DNA from 2 places in the Enterococcus montenegrensis genome. Region 1 is predicted to be linked to the other one. Evidence: predicted binding sites of a transcription regulator. Region 1 holds the regulator's gene; the other holds the start of a gene.
The links. The regulator CtsR, encoded in region 1, represses protease genes until heat stress. The targets are predictions, from matches to a motif close to TTGGTCAAAAAAGGTCAAANA.
Positions count from the first base shown of each region.

Region 2: a site for CtsR is predicted at 2,968-2,988, ahead of clpB (ATP-dependent chaperone ClpB). Genes of this name have one in related genera too.

Region 1 is NZ_CP120467.1:82,145-88,378, reverse strand. Features, by position in the region: gene P3T75_RS00405 (peptidase U32 family protein) at 222-1,145, opposite strand; gene P3T75_RS00400 (ATP-dependent Clp protease ATP-binding subunit) at 1,401-3,899, opposite strand; gene P3T75_RS00395 (CtsR family transcriptional regulator) at 3,905-4,372, opposite strand; tRNA gene P3T75_RS00390 (tRNA-Arg) at 4,764-4,837, opposite strand; tRNA gene P3T75_RS00385 (tRNA-Pro) at 4,910-4,983, opposite strand; tRNA gene P3T75_RS00380 (tRNA-Arg) at 5,003-5,076, opposite strand; tRNA gene P3T75_RS00375 (tRNA-Leu) at 5,087-5,172, opposite strand; tRNA gene P3T75_RS00370 (tRNA-Gly) at 5,193-5,264, opposite strand; tRNA gene P3T75_RS00365 (tRNA-Thr) at 5,275-5,347, opposite strand; tRNA gene P3T75_RS00360 (tRNA-Leu) at 5,354-5,435, opposite strand; tRNA gene P3T75_RS00355 (tRNA-Lys) at 5,446-5,518, opposite strand; tRNA gene P3T75_RS00350 (tRNA-Val) at 5,522-5,594, opposite strand; rRNA gene rrf (5S ribosomal RNA) at 5,603-5,718, opposite strand; rRNA gene P3T75_RS00340 (23S ribosomal RNA) at 5,797-6,234, opposite strand, start outside.
Region 2 is NZ_CP120467.1:1,225,316-1,231,549, reverse strand. Features, by position in the region: gene P3T75_RS06025 (hypothetical protein) at 1-80, opposite strand, end outside; gene clpB (ATP-dependent chaperone ClpB) at 238-2,844, opposite strand; gene P3T75_RS06015 (hypothetical protein) at 3,046-3,465, opposite strand; gene P3T75_RS06010 (pilin N-terminal domain-containing protein) at 3,570-4,961, opposite strand; gene P3T75_RS06005 (hypothetical protein) at 4,982-6,234, opposite strand, start outside.

The DNA.
Region 1 (6,234 bases):
CAATTGTATGCCGCCTTTTGGCATGCACGTTGGGTGGCTTAATACCCAGTTGGCAGGACTTTTGACAACTCGATTTCTTTAGATGTGAAAAAGGCTCGCTTAGAAAGTGAGCAATTAGGCAAAAACAGTGTAAGCGCATTTTGCTTATCATTTATTTCTTGGCTTTTTGCTACTTTCTGGCCTTTTTCACTTCATTTATCGTAAATAGTTTCGCTTGCTTTTTAGCGAATCGCTTTTGGATCTAAATAATAAAAACCAGTGTCTAATCCGCGCTTTTCAGGATGCAAGGTCTGCAGTTTTTCATCTAATGCTGCAGCTTGTGCTTCGTCCCACGTCCCAGCTAAGATGGCTGCCTTAGCGGCCACAAATAATTCGGCAATGGCAACAAAATTGGCTTCATCGGTAAACAATCCATCCAGTTTCCACGTTGTAAAACCAGTTTGGGCCAACTGTCCTACTTCTTTCATCAAATCCAAATCATTATCAGCAAAAATATGCGTCCCATGACTATCTTCAAAGATTGAGTAATGGGTTTCTGGTTTTTTTGGTTCCGATAAGAACAAATCGCGTTCACGACTTGTACGCTCATCTTGCTGCGTATAATTATAATAATTTTGTAAAAGTGGCCGTTTTGATTGATGGATACAGGTTGCACCGTAAACTAAAACTTCCGCCGGTACCGTTAATTGTGGCGCCATTTCTACCATTTCCGCAAAAGGCACTTCTCTGGCTAAAACAGCCCCAACAGCACCTTTTTTACTCCAAAAATTAATTTGACGCGCACTGGTCACTAAGGTTTCCCCATCATATATAAAAGGCGTCGCCAAGTTTTCATTTTGCGTCATCACATAGACGACACCAGGATCTCCCACCACAATTTGATTGGCACCACTTTCTTTTACAAAAGCTAAATACTCCGGTACTAACTTCATTTTTTCCGGATGCATAATGCCATTGACGGCAATTGCTGCTTTTTTCCCGGCAGCATGGGCTAAATTTACTAATTGCCTTTGTTCTTTGCGTGAAAATGAATAAGGTAACCGCAAACCAAACGTTTCTTCCCCAAAGTAGATGGTGTCCACACCAGCTGCTAGTAATTTTTCGGCTTGGTCAACAGAGGCTACCGTTGTGACTAATTCAATCATCTTCTTCCCCCTTTGATAACTCAATTATCTTATCACAGGGTGTGGAATTTTAGAAGTAGCAATCAAAAATCCTACTATTTTTAGAAGATTTCCTGATTGGATTTTAAAAATACAACAGAACGCTAATAAGTCTGGTAATTTATCCCCCGAAAGTAAAATGGATAAAACAAAACTTTGCCAAAAAATCGTTAAAAGAGAACTGAACACAAAAACCCCCAAATGTTAGAAAATTACTAACATTTGGAGGCCGCATTTTTAAACGTTTTGCAATTTTTTCCCTTCAGTAGGTTCTTTTACTGTTAAGGTGATTTTCCCTTTTTTAGCACCGATTGTAACATTATCCCCCAAATGAATTTGGCCAGATAATAACGCTTCAGATAAACGATCTTCCACTTCTTTTTGCAGTGCTCTTCTGATTGGACGAGCGCCATATTCTGGATCAAAACCAGCTTTACCGATAACTTCATTGGCAGCAGGTGTGATTTTCAATTGAATATCTTGTTCGGCCAAGCGTTTTATAATGGATTTACTCATGATTTTCACGATTTGTTGAATTTCAGCTTCTCCTAATGAACGGAAGACAACTGTTTCATCAATTCGGTTTAAAAATTCAGGGCGGAAAGCTTTTTTCAATTCTTCTAAAATACGTTTTTGCATAGCCCCATGATCTTTTGTTAAATCCGTTACGTTAAAACCAACATTTTTTTCTTCACGAATTTGCGTAGCACCAATATTGGAGGTCATAATCAAAATCGTATTACGAAAATCAACTTTACGTCCTTTTGAGTCGGTCAAATGCCCATCGTCTAATACTTGTAATAAAATATTAAAGACATCTGGATGCGCTTTTTCAACTTCATCCAACAAGATAACAGAATATGGTTTAGAACGAACCTTCTCTGTTAATTGTCCACCTTCGTCATACCCGACATAACCTGGAGGAGAACCAATCAGACGGCTCGTACTGTATTTTTCCATAAATTCTGACATATCCACGCGAATCAGTGCATCTTCACTGCCAAACATCGCTTCTGCTAGCGTTTTGGCCAATTCGGTTTTCCCAACACCAGTTGGTCCTAAAAACATGAAGGAACCAATTGGACGATTTGGATCTTTCAAGCCACTTCTAGCACGACGAATCGAACGTGCGACAGCTTTAACTGCTTCTTCTTGGCCCACTACCCGTTGATGGAGAATTTTTTCTAAATCTAGGAGGCGTTCGCTTTCTTTTTTCTCCATTTGTTGCAACGGTACACCTGTCCACTGAGAAACGACAGTTGCGACATCTTCTGCTGTCACACGGTCAGCAAAACCAGAGGCTTCTTTTGTTTCCGCAAAGGCTAATTCTGCCAAACGTTGACTTAACTTTTTCTCTTTTTGGCGTAAACGAGCTGCCGCTTCAAAGTTTTGATTTTGAATTGCTTCTTCTTTTTCACTCATCAGATTTGCAATGTCTTCTTGCAAACCGATAATTTCAGAAGGTTCATCTGCTTTATCCAAACGCACTTTTGCTGAAGACTCATCCATTAAATCAATTGCCTTATCTGGTAACTGCCGCGAATTGATATAGCGAACAGACAACTGGACAGCCGCATGTAATGCTTCATCAGAGATTTCAACACCATGATGTTCTTCGTAACGAGGACGCAAGCCTCTTAAGATCTCTTCGGCCTCTTCTGGCGTTGGCTCATCGACTTGCACACGAGCAAAACGACGTTCCAATGCAGAATCTTTTTCAATATACTTTTGATATTCATCTAGCGTGGTGGCCCCAATTGTTTGTAACTCGCCACGAGCTAAAGCCGGTTTCAAAATATTGGAAGCATCAATGGCCCCTTCAGCTCCGCCGGCACCAATCAAAGTATGCAGCTCGTCGATGAATAAGATAATCTGCCCGTCATGATAAATTTCATCAATGATTTTTTTCATCCGGTCTTCAAATTCACCACGATATTTCGTACCCGCTACAAGAGAACCCATATCCAGCATCATCAAACGTTTTTGCTGCATATCTTCCGGAACTTCGCCCCGCACGATCTGTTGCGCTAAACCTTCTGCAATAGCTGTTTTCCCAACACCAGGTTCCCCTACTAAAACAGGATTATTTTTCGTTCTGCGCGAGAGGATTTGAATCAGACGTTTTACTTCTTTACTGCGGCCTACCACGGGATCGAGGCGGTTTTCTCTGGCAAGCTTCGTTAAATCCCGAGCTAAGCCGTCTAGCGTCGGCGTACCTTGCTGCATGCCTTTTGTACCCTGAGGCGCTTGTCTGCGGCGTCCTCCTAACCCGTTATTGGGTGCCTTGCTTTCACTTACGCCCATTTTCTTTTTCAAAAGTTGGCGCATTCTAGCTAAGCTCAAACCAAGGTTGACCATGATGCGAGAAGCAAGAATTTCATCATCGCGTAAAAGTCCCAGTAGTAAATGCTCTGTGCCAATATTCGGAGCGCCTAAGCGTTTTGCTTCGTCACCTGCATAGGCAAAAATTTGTTTTGCCCGTGGTGAATACGGTAAGTAAACTCCAGCCGGATAAGATTTCATCGTGCCATAGCCAGTTAAATGCTCAATTTCTTCTCTAACATCTGTTTCAGTAACGCTCATTTCCCGTAAAACTTTTCCAGCAATACCATCTTGTTCAATAATCAAAGCCAATAGTAGATGTTCTGAACCGACTGACTGATGTTTGAAAGTTTTTGCTTCTTCTTGGGCAATCGTCAAGACCGCCTTGGCTTTTTCTGTAAATAATTCATCCATCTGACTCACTTCCTATCCTCATAACTTAATCGCTCTAGCACTGCATGTAACATGCCAGCTCGAATTTCATTTTCATTTTTAAAACGTCCCAGCGTACTTTTAGCCAAAGCCGCTAAAATTAAATTACCTTCTGTTTTGGTTAAAATATCTTCTTCGTATAGCTTTTGAATAATGGCTAAAGCATCTTTTTCACCTAGTGTATCGACAAAAAGTTGATCTACTTGCTCTAAAAAGCGATGATTGTCAGAAATTTTGATTTTTTCAATTCTAATATAGCCACCGCCACCGCGCTTACTTTCAACAACATAGCCCCGTTGAATTGTGAAACGCGTATTAATGACATAATTAATTTGGGATGGTACACAGTTGAATAAATCAGCCATCTCGGTGCGACGGATTTCAATCATTTCGCTATCTTCCAAAATTTTTTTCAAATAAGCTTCAATTAAATCAGAAGTGTTGTGACGACTCATAATGCGATTTCCCTCCCTTGACTAATTCTGACCTTAATTATACCCAACTTAGCTGGATAATTAAAGGAACATGACTGAATCACAACATTCCTTTAAGAATTAGTGGAAGAAAAAGTAAAACACGTACACACGAACTGCTTTGTAACTTCTTTATAGGAAATAAAAGTTACTTCTCTATTTTACCGCAACTTTCACAAAAGTAAAAAATCTAACACAATGAATATTCATACATTAATTTGAGCTAATCACATACTATTTTTCCTTATAATTCACTAAATAATTTACTAGCTTGTCTATTTTTTAAACAAAATCATAGCTAATAAAATTTTGACCTTGAGAGAACTATTTTGATATACAAAAAAACGAAATCCTTAATATGATTTCGTTAAGACGCGCCCAAGAGGAGTCGAACCCCTAACCTTTTGATCCGTAGTCAAACACTCTATCCAGTTGAGCTATGGGCGCATAAATATTAAATTAAGTCTGACAACATTATAGCTTAAATTCATTTAGAAATAAAGCCTAAAATAAAAAAAATCGGGAAGACAGGATTCGAACCTGCGACCCCTTGGTCCCAAACCAAGTGCTCTACCAAGCTGAGCTACTTCCCGATAAAAAATAAAAAGACTACGCGCCCAAGAGGAGTCGAACCCCTAACCTTTTGATCCGTAGTCAAACACTCTATCCAGTTGAGCTATGGGCGCATCTTTCTAATGCCGAGGACCGGAATCGAACCGGTACGGTGATCACTCACCGCAGGATTTTAAGTCCTGTGCGTCTGCCAGTTCCGCCACCCCGGCTTTTTTACTTTTTAAAGTAAAGCGGAAAACGGGGTTCGAACCCGCGACCCCCACCTTGGCAAGGTGGTGCTCTACCACTGAGCTATTTCCGCATGGTTTTGATGCCGGCTAAAGGACTTGAACCCTCGACCCTCTGATTACAAATCAGATGCTCTACCAACTGAGCTAAGCCGGCCTTTTATGCGGGTGAAGGGACTTGAACCCCCACGCCGTAAGGCGCCAGATCCTAAATCTGGTGCGTCTGCCAATTCCGCCACACCCGCATATTTCTTATGAGCCGTACAGGGCTCGAACCTGTGACCCTCTGATTAAAAGTCAGATGCTCTACCAACTGAGCTAACGGCTCATATGGGGGTTAACGGGTTCGAACCGCTGACCCTCTGCTTGTAAGGCAGATGCTCTCCCAGCTGAGCTAAACCCCCATAAGTTCGCGTGGCGACGTCCTACTCTCACAAAGGGAAACCCTTCACTACAATCGGCGCTAAGAAGCTTAACTTCTGTGTTCGGCATGGTTACAGGTGTATCCTTCTCGCTATCGCCACCACACTATTTAATTAAGTGAATTTCATTCACTCAAAACTGGATCTTGAAGTTTTTCAAAACTCTTCCGAGTTTTCTTTTACTTTGGTTAAGTCCTCGATCGATTAGTATCAGTCCGCTCCATACATCACTGTACTTCCACTCCTGACCTATCTACCTGATCTTCTCTCAGGGATCTTACTTTCTTTAAGAAATGGGAAATCTCATCTTGAGGTGGGCTTCACACTTAGATGCTTTCAGCGTTTATCCCTTCCCTACATAGCTACCCAGCGATGCCTCTGGCGAGACAACTGGTACACCAGCGGTAAGTCCATCCCGGTCCTCTCGTACTAAGGACAGCTCCTCTCAAATTTCCAACGCCCGCGACGGATAGGGACCGAACTGTCTCACGACGTTCTGAACCCAGCTCGCGTGCCGCTTTAATGGGCGAACAGCCCAACCCTTGGGACCGACTACAGCCCCAGGATGCGACGAGCCGACATCGAGGTGCCAAACCTCCCCGTCGATGTGGACTCTTGGGGA
Region 2 (6,234 bases), 1.1 Mb from region 1:
GTACCAAAATCCTCCGCATCGATTTCTTGTTCTTTTTCTAACAACAACACTTCTGGTACAATCTGCGTTTTTATTTCCATTTGACTATCTCCTTTTATCCTCTTTTTTCTAATTATAGTGGAGAATGGATTTTTCACCTAGTAATTCGTCACCTGCAAAAGAAAAAAAACCAGACATCACAGTCTGGTTCCCTTTTTGTAAATGACACTTTCCATTTAACACAATTTATCTTTTTTCTTATTTTTCTGCCATTGCTTCATTTTGAAAAACCAATTGGTCATTTAAAAGACTGATAGTAACTTTGGTCTTTGGCAAAACTCGACCAGACACAATTTCTTTAGCCAGTGGCGTTTCCACCTCACGGGTAATAAAGCGTCGCAAAGGCCGCGCACCATATGCTGGTTCATATGCATTTTCAGCAATCCAAACTTTCGCAGCTTCATTAATTTCTAGGACGATTTCTTGATCTTCTAAGCGCTTGGACAATTGTGCAATTATTTTATCGACAATTCCTTTTACGTCTTCAAGGCTTAGTGGTGTAAATAAGATTGTATCGTCAATCCGATTTAAGAATTCTGGTTTGAAGTGGCCCCGTAATAAATTCATGACTTGCTCTTTCACATCTTCTTTAATCGTGCCTTCTTCTGTCACACCTTCTAATAAAAACTGTGAACCAATGTTACTTGTCATAATCATGACTGTATTTTTAAAGTCTACCACCCGTCCTTTTGAATCCGTCAAGCGACCATCGTCTAAAACTTGTAATAAAATATTAAAGACATCCGGATGTGCTTTTTCTATTTCATCTAGAAGAACAATGGTATAGGGATTGCGACGAACAGCTTCTGTTAATTGGCCACCCTCTTCATAGCCGACATAGCCTGGAGGTGCACCAACCAAACGTGAGACCGCATGCTTTTCCATGTATTCACTCATATCAATTCGCACCATATGGTCTTCTGAATCAAACAAGTTTTCAGCTAACGCTTTTGCTAATTCTGTTTTACCAACGCCGGTTGGTCCTAAAAACAAGAAAGAACCTAATGGACGATTGGGATCTTGTAAACCCGCACGAGAACGAATTACCGCATCACTTACCGCATTGACGGCCTCATCTTGACCAATGACCCGTTTATGCAGTGTTTCGTTTAGCTTCATTAGTTTTTCCCGTTCTCCTTCAACTAATTTCGTTACGGGAATTCCGGTCATACGACCGACAACAGCAGCAATTTCTTCTTCTGTAACCGATTCTTGTACTAAGCGCACATGATCGTCGGTCCCTTTTTCCTCTAGTGTTTCCAATTCCTTTTCTAATTGAGGAATGGTTCCATGACGGAGCACGGCTGCACGTTCTAAGTCATAATTATTTTCAGCATCTTCTAATTCGTGCTTAGCCTTATCGATTTCAGAACGTTTATTGGTAATCTGGTTCACTTCTTCTTTTTCAGTTTCCCATTGCATCTTCATGGCGTTTGCTTCTTCTCTAAGTTCAGCCAACTCTGCTTGCAAAATTTCTAAACGTTTTTTCGATGCGTCATCGCTTTCTTTTTTCAACGCTGCTTCTTCAATTTCAAGTTGCATTAAACGTCTGGTTACTTGGTCTAATTCTGTCGGCATAGAATTCATTTCCACCCGAATTGTCGCACTTGCTTCATCGACTAAGTCAATCGCTTTATCTGGTAAAAATCGATCGGTAATATAACGATCAGAAAGCGTCGCAGCAGCAACTAAAGCATTATCGTGAATATTAACGCTATGGTGAATTTCAAATCTTTCTTTTAGTCCCCGTAAAATCGAGATTGTATCTTCCACTGTTGGTTCTGCGACTAAAACTTTTTGGAACCGGCGTTCTAGCGCCTTATCTTTTTCCATATATTGCCGATATTCATCTAATGTTGTAGCACCAATCATATGCAATTCACCACGGGCAAGCATCGGCTTTAATAAGTTTCCGGCATCCATGCTGCCTTCGGTCTTGCCAGCCCCCACGATGTTGTGAATTTCATCAATAAAAAGAATAATGCGCCCATCTGCTTTTTTCACTTCTTTTAAAACCGCTTTTAGTCGCTCTTCAAATTCGCCACGGAATTTAGCGCCGGCAATTAATGAACCCATATCAAGAGAAAAAATCGTTTTATCCTTTAAATTTTCTGGAACATCTTTGCGCACAATCCGTTGGGCTAGTCCTTCTACGATAGCCGTTTTACCAACCCCAGGCTCCCCGATTAAAACAGGATTATTTTTTGTTTTTCGTGATAAAATCCGAATGACATCACGAATTTCTTCATCCCGTCCAATAATAGGATCCATCTTACCAGCTTTAACTTGTTGCACTAAATCGACACCGTATTTTTCCAATGCTTTATATTGTTCTTCTTGATTTTTTGAGGTCACTTTTTCTCCTCCACGCATTACTTCAATATTGTGGCGTAATTCTTTTTCCGTAATTCCTTGGTTCACCAAATATTTCGTCAAACGATAATTTTTTAATTTCATTAATGCTAAAATTACGATTTCAGTGGCTAAAAATTCGTCTCCGAAACTTTCCCGTAATTGGTCTGCTTTATTTAATAGATTAAATAAATTTTGGCTCATGCTTTGACCATAAGCTACATTTCCGCCAGCTACACTTGGGTATTCATCAATTGCCTGATCGACTTCTCTTTCAAAAGATGCAACATCTACACCAGCATCCGTATAAAAATTACGTCCAAAATGATTTGGTTGTAAGAAAATTTTCCATAAATGAGCAATGTCGATTTCTTGATGATGACGTGTTACCGCAACTTGCTGTGCTTCTGCGATAGCTTCTTGTAAAGTTGTCGTCATTTTTTCAATATTCATTTGCCATTCCTCCTAAAGTCTTAATTTACTGTGAGCTCAACTACTTTTATCATACTACTATCTCACCTTTTTGGCACGAATGTCGTAGTATTGTTCCTTTACTCACAATATAATAATACGCCTTTGGTCAGTAATGGTCAAACGAAATGCTCTCAAATTTAGCAAATTATTTATGAAATACTAACAAAATGACCGATCTTTCTAACTGGAATCATAGACCACTTGCAAGCCATTTTTATTTAAACTTGTGCCCGCTGGAACAATCATTTCAGCTAAATGAGGAATGGCCTTTTCCCCTATTTTTGCAATGAGAAGCAGTCGCTGAAATTGCCGTAATTTGTGCAGCATATAAAACCATTGAATATTTGAAAAAAGCGCTCGAAAATAATGTAAATGAGCAATCATAAAGTGGTTCCAATGCTTATTTTGATAAATCGCAATGACTTCTGCTTGATATAGTTCAAGACGTAAAGGCGCTATCTTAACAAACAATTTACTACAAACATCAATAAAACGTAAATACGTTAAAAAGCGTCTTTCATCTTTGGTTTCTTTTAGAAAAACTTTCAAACGTCTTGCCGTTGTCTCTGCTTTAAAATAACCTAATTGATTTGGACTCACGACTAAATACACCTCGATCACTTCCCCTCACTTTAACAACGAAAAAAATAAAGATAATGTCAAAAAAAATCGGAGGAAAATTCCTCCGATCTTTTTGCAGTATGCTATTTATCGTCTTTATCGTTTTTCTTTTTCCATAAGAATACTGCACCACCGGCTAATATAACGCCGAATAATGAGAAGGCTGCTTTGCCTTCGTTGGTTCTTGGTAACATCCGTCGCGCTGTTGTTGCAACGGTATCAACCAACTCGCCAAGTGTTTGTGGTAGTCGACCACGAGTTCTCGTTGGTTCTGCTGGTGTTGATGATTCAGTTGGTGGTTCTTCTTGCGTATTATAGACACGAGGCGTTTTTTCTTCCATCGCTTGCGCTGGAACTTCACCGTCTGGATTTTCCAACATTGGTTGTCCATCAATTAATACTGGCAAGTAATTGCCATCTTCATCGTACCAAGATTCTGGAACTTCAATTTTGATTCGTTTTTCTTTATTGCCGATTACAAACCCTTCAGCACTCTCCAATTCCTCAAAGTAGAAGGTTCCCGATGGTAAAAAGCGTGCACCCGTATTTACCAAACCATCTTTATCAGACTCAAAAATATTAACACGATCATCATAAAGCGGATCTTCTGATTCCACCCATTTGTTCTTCAAGTCATTAACATCACTCATGTCCAGATAAAGTTTCTTGCCATCCTCTTCACGATATATTGCAAATTTCGCGCCGGCAATTGGTCCTAAATCTTCACCATTTGCTTGTTGCCCAAATTTAAAGAAGTACGGATCACGGACATAGCCCACATTTTTAGGATAAAGATGAATTTGCGTTAGACTTTCGTCATTGACATAAATTGGTAGGCTGATTAAAAGTGGTCGACCTAATTTTTCCATATCCACGTTTAAATCTTTTTTCTCTGTCAGACCTGTTTCAAGAATCAAATAGGCTGCCTCTTCATCGCCACTTTTAACTGGTAATTTAGGAAATGTTGCAATTCCTTCTAACGTTCGGCCATCTGGCATTTCCGTTTTTTGTGAAACAATCGCTTGCGCGTTTACTTTAGTTAAATTTGACTCCTCCGCCATTTTAATTGCTTCTTTTCGGGCTAGAGTTGCGATATAGTCAACAAAATCTTTTTGGGAAGAAACTTTGACTCCATTTGGCAGTTGCCCTTTTTCTTTGACATCTTTATACCAAGGGGTTGCATCGTAGATATCAAACATCGCACCATTTAACGGTAGTGAATTTTCTAGTAACGTATTATCTTGCTCTGTTAATTGTTCACCCACAATTTGCAGACCATCATTTTGATACTCCCAATCTTCCAGCTCTTTATTATTTTTCCAACGAAGATCACGGAAAATTCGTTTGTGCAAATAAATTGTCACTTCTTCAGGATTATCGGCGGCCTCTGCGATGGTTTCGCCATTACTAGTAAAAGTAAGGACTAAAGGTAATAGCAGTAACAGTGCTAGTAAGCTTGTCATAATCTTTTTCATTTTAAGCGCCTCCTTTCTTATTACGATAAACATAAAAGGCGCCTAATCCTCCGACAATTGCCAGAACTACTATACATTACGTTTTGATTATTGGAAGTAGTTTCTCCTTGCCAAGAAAATGCCTTGGTGACTTTCACCTTAACTCTTATCGAGAAATCTTTTCCGTAATACCCAACTTGTCGCGATTGGGTATTAATCTTACTCGCTGCGTTTCCTTGAATTTTAAATGTCAAGCTTCCGTTATTATTATTAATACTAAAGCCATCAGTTAGAGTATTACCCTTCAAATCGTATAACGTTGCACTCTCGTATTCAACTCCTACAGGTAATTTATCTGTGATTTCATAACTAATTGGGCTAATTAATCCACCTGCTACCATGTTAATTGTATCTTGATTAATAAAGTAATAATGAGATTGACCAGTCTGCACATATCTATTTTCTTTTTTAGCTATTCCGGTAGCTAACCCGCTAGCGTTATCTGCATCATGTCCTGGTACACGCTTATGTTGTGGTAGTTCCCAATCTTTACCTTGCTCGTAATCAAAACGATCTAAATCATTAAAATAACGGTTGGAAAAGCCAGCATTGGAGGTGGGGTGAACGGTTTTAGTTGGAGCCTCGTGAGTAGTTGGCCGTACAGCAGAGCTGATAAATGAGTTCCACGCACGTCCATAAGTTGTACCCAACTTGAACTTATTACTTGTCCCGCTGAGTGGAAAACTTACCGCACTAATTTGGTAGTCTACCCCACCAACCTTATCGTCAAACTCGTACACAGATGAGCTATAGTAAGTTCCTGCATCATAAGTATGCCCAGCTGTTCCGGTTTTATGATAACTAAGTTTAGTATCCGCCGATAAAGTTCCCAATCCTGTTGTATCATCTTTACCATCATCAGTCAGTTTTCCAGCAAACTCGTGGCGATTAGCAACTGCTCCAGTCGGAGTAACACCAGCTTTAGTTCCATCCTTAATTGCAGACTGTTCATTCCCATATCCATTCAGTGAAGCAAAGGTTAATTGCGCATTGTTAACATCAGTGTTGTCACCAAAATCAATAGTTTGATTAGTCAAACTTTTAGTCGTAGGATCAGCTACATAAAACTGGAAGTTAAGTTCCATCTTTTTTGTAAAACCATAAACTACACCAGAATACAAATTGTTAGAAAATTCCATCCAAGGCATATTATCCCCATTAGCCGGCATACCTCCTGATGTCTTAGCCGTTCGGCCTATTACAATATTTGATACATTTACTCTTGCTCCAACTG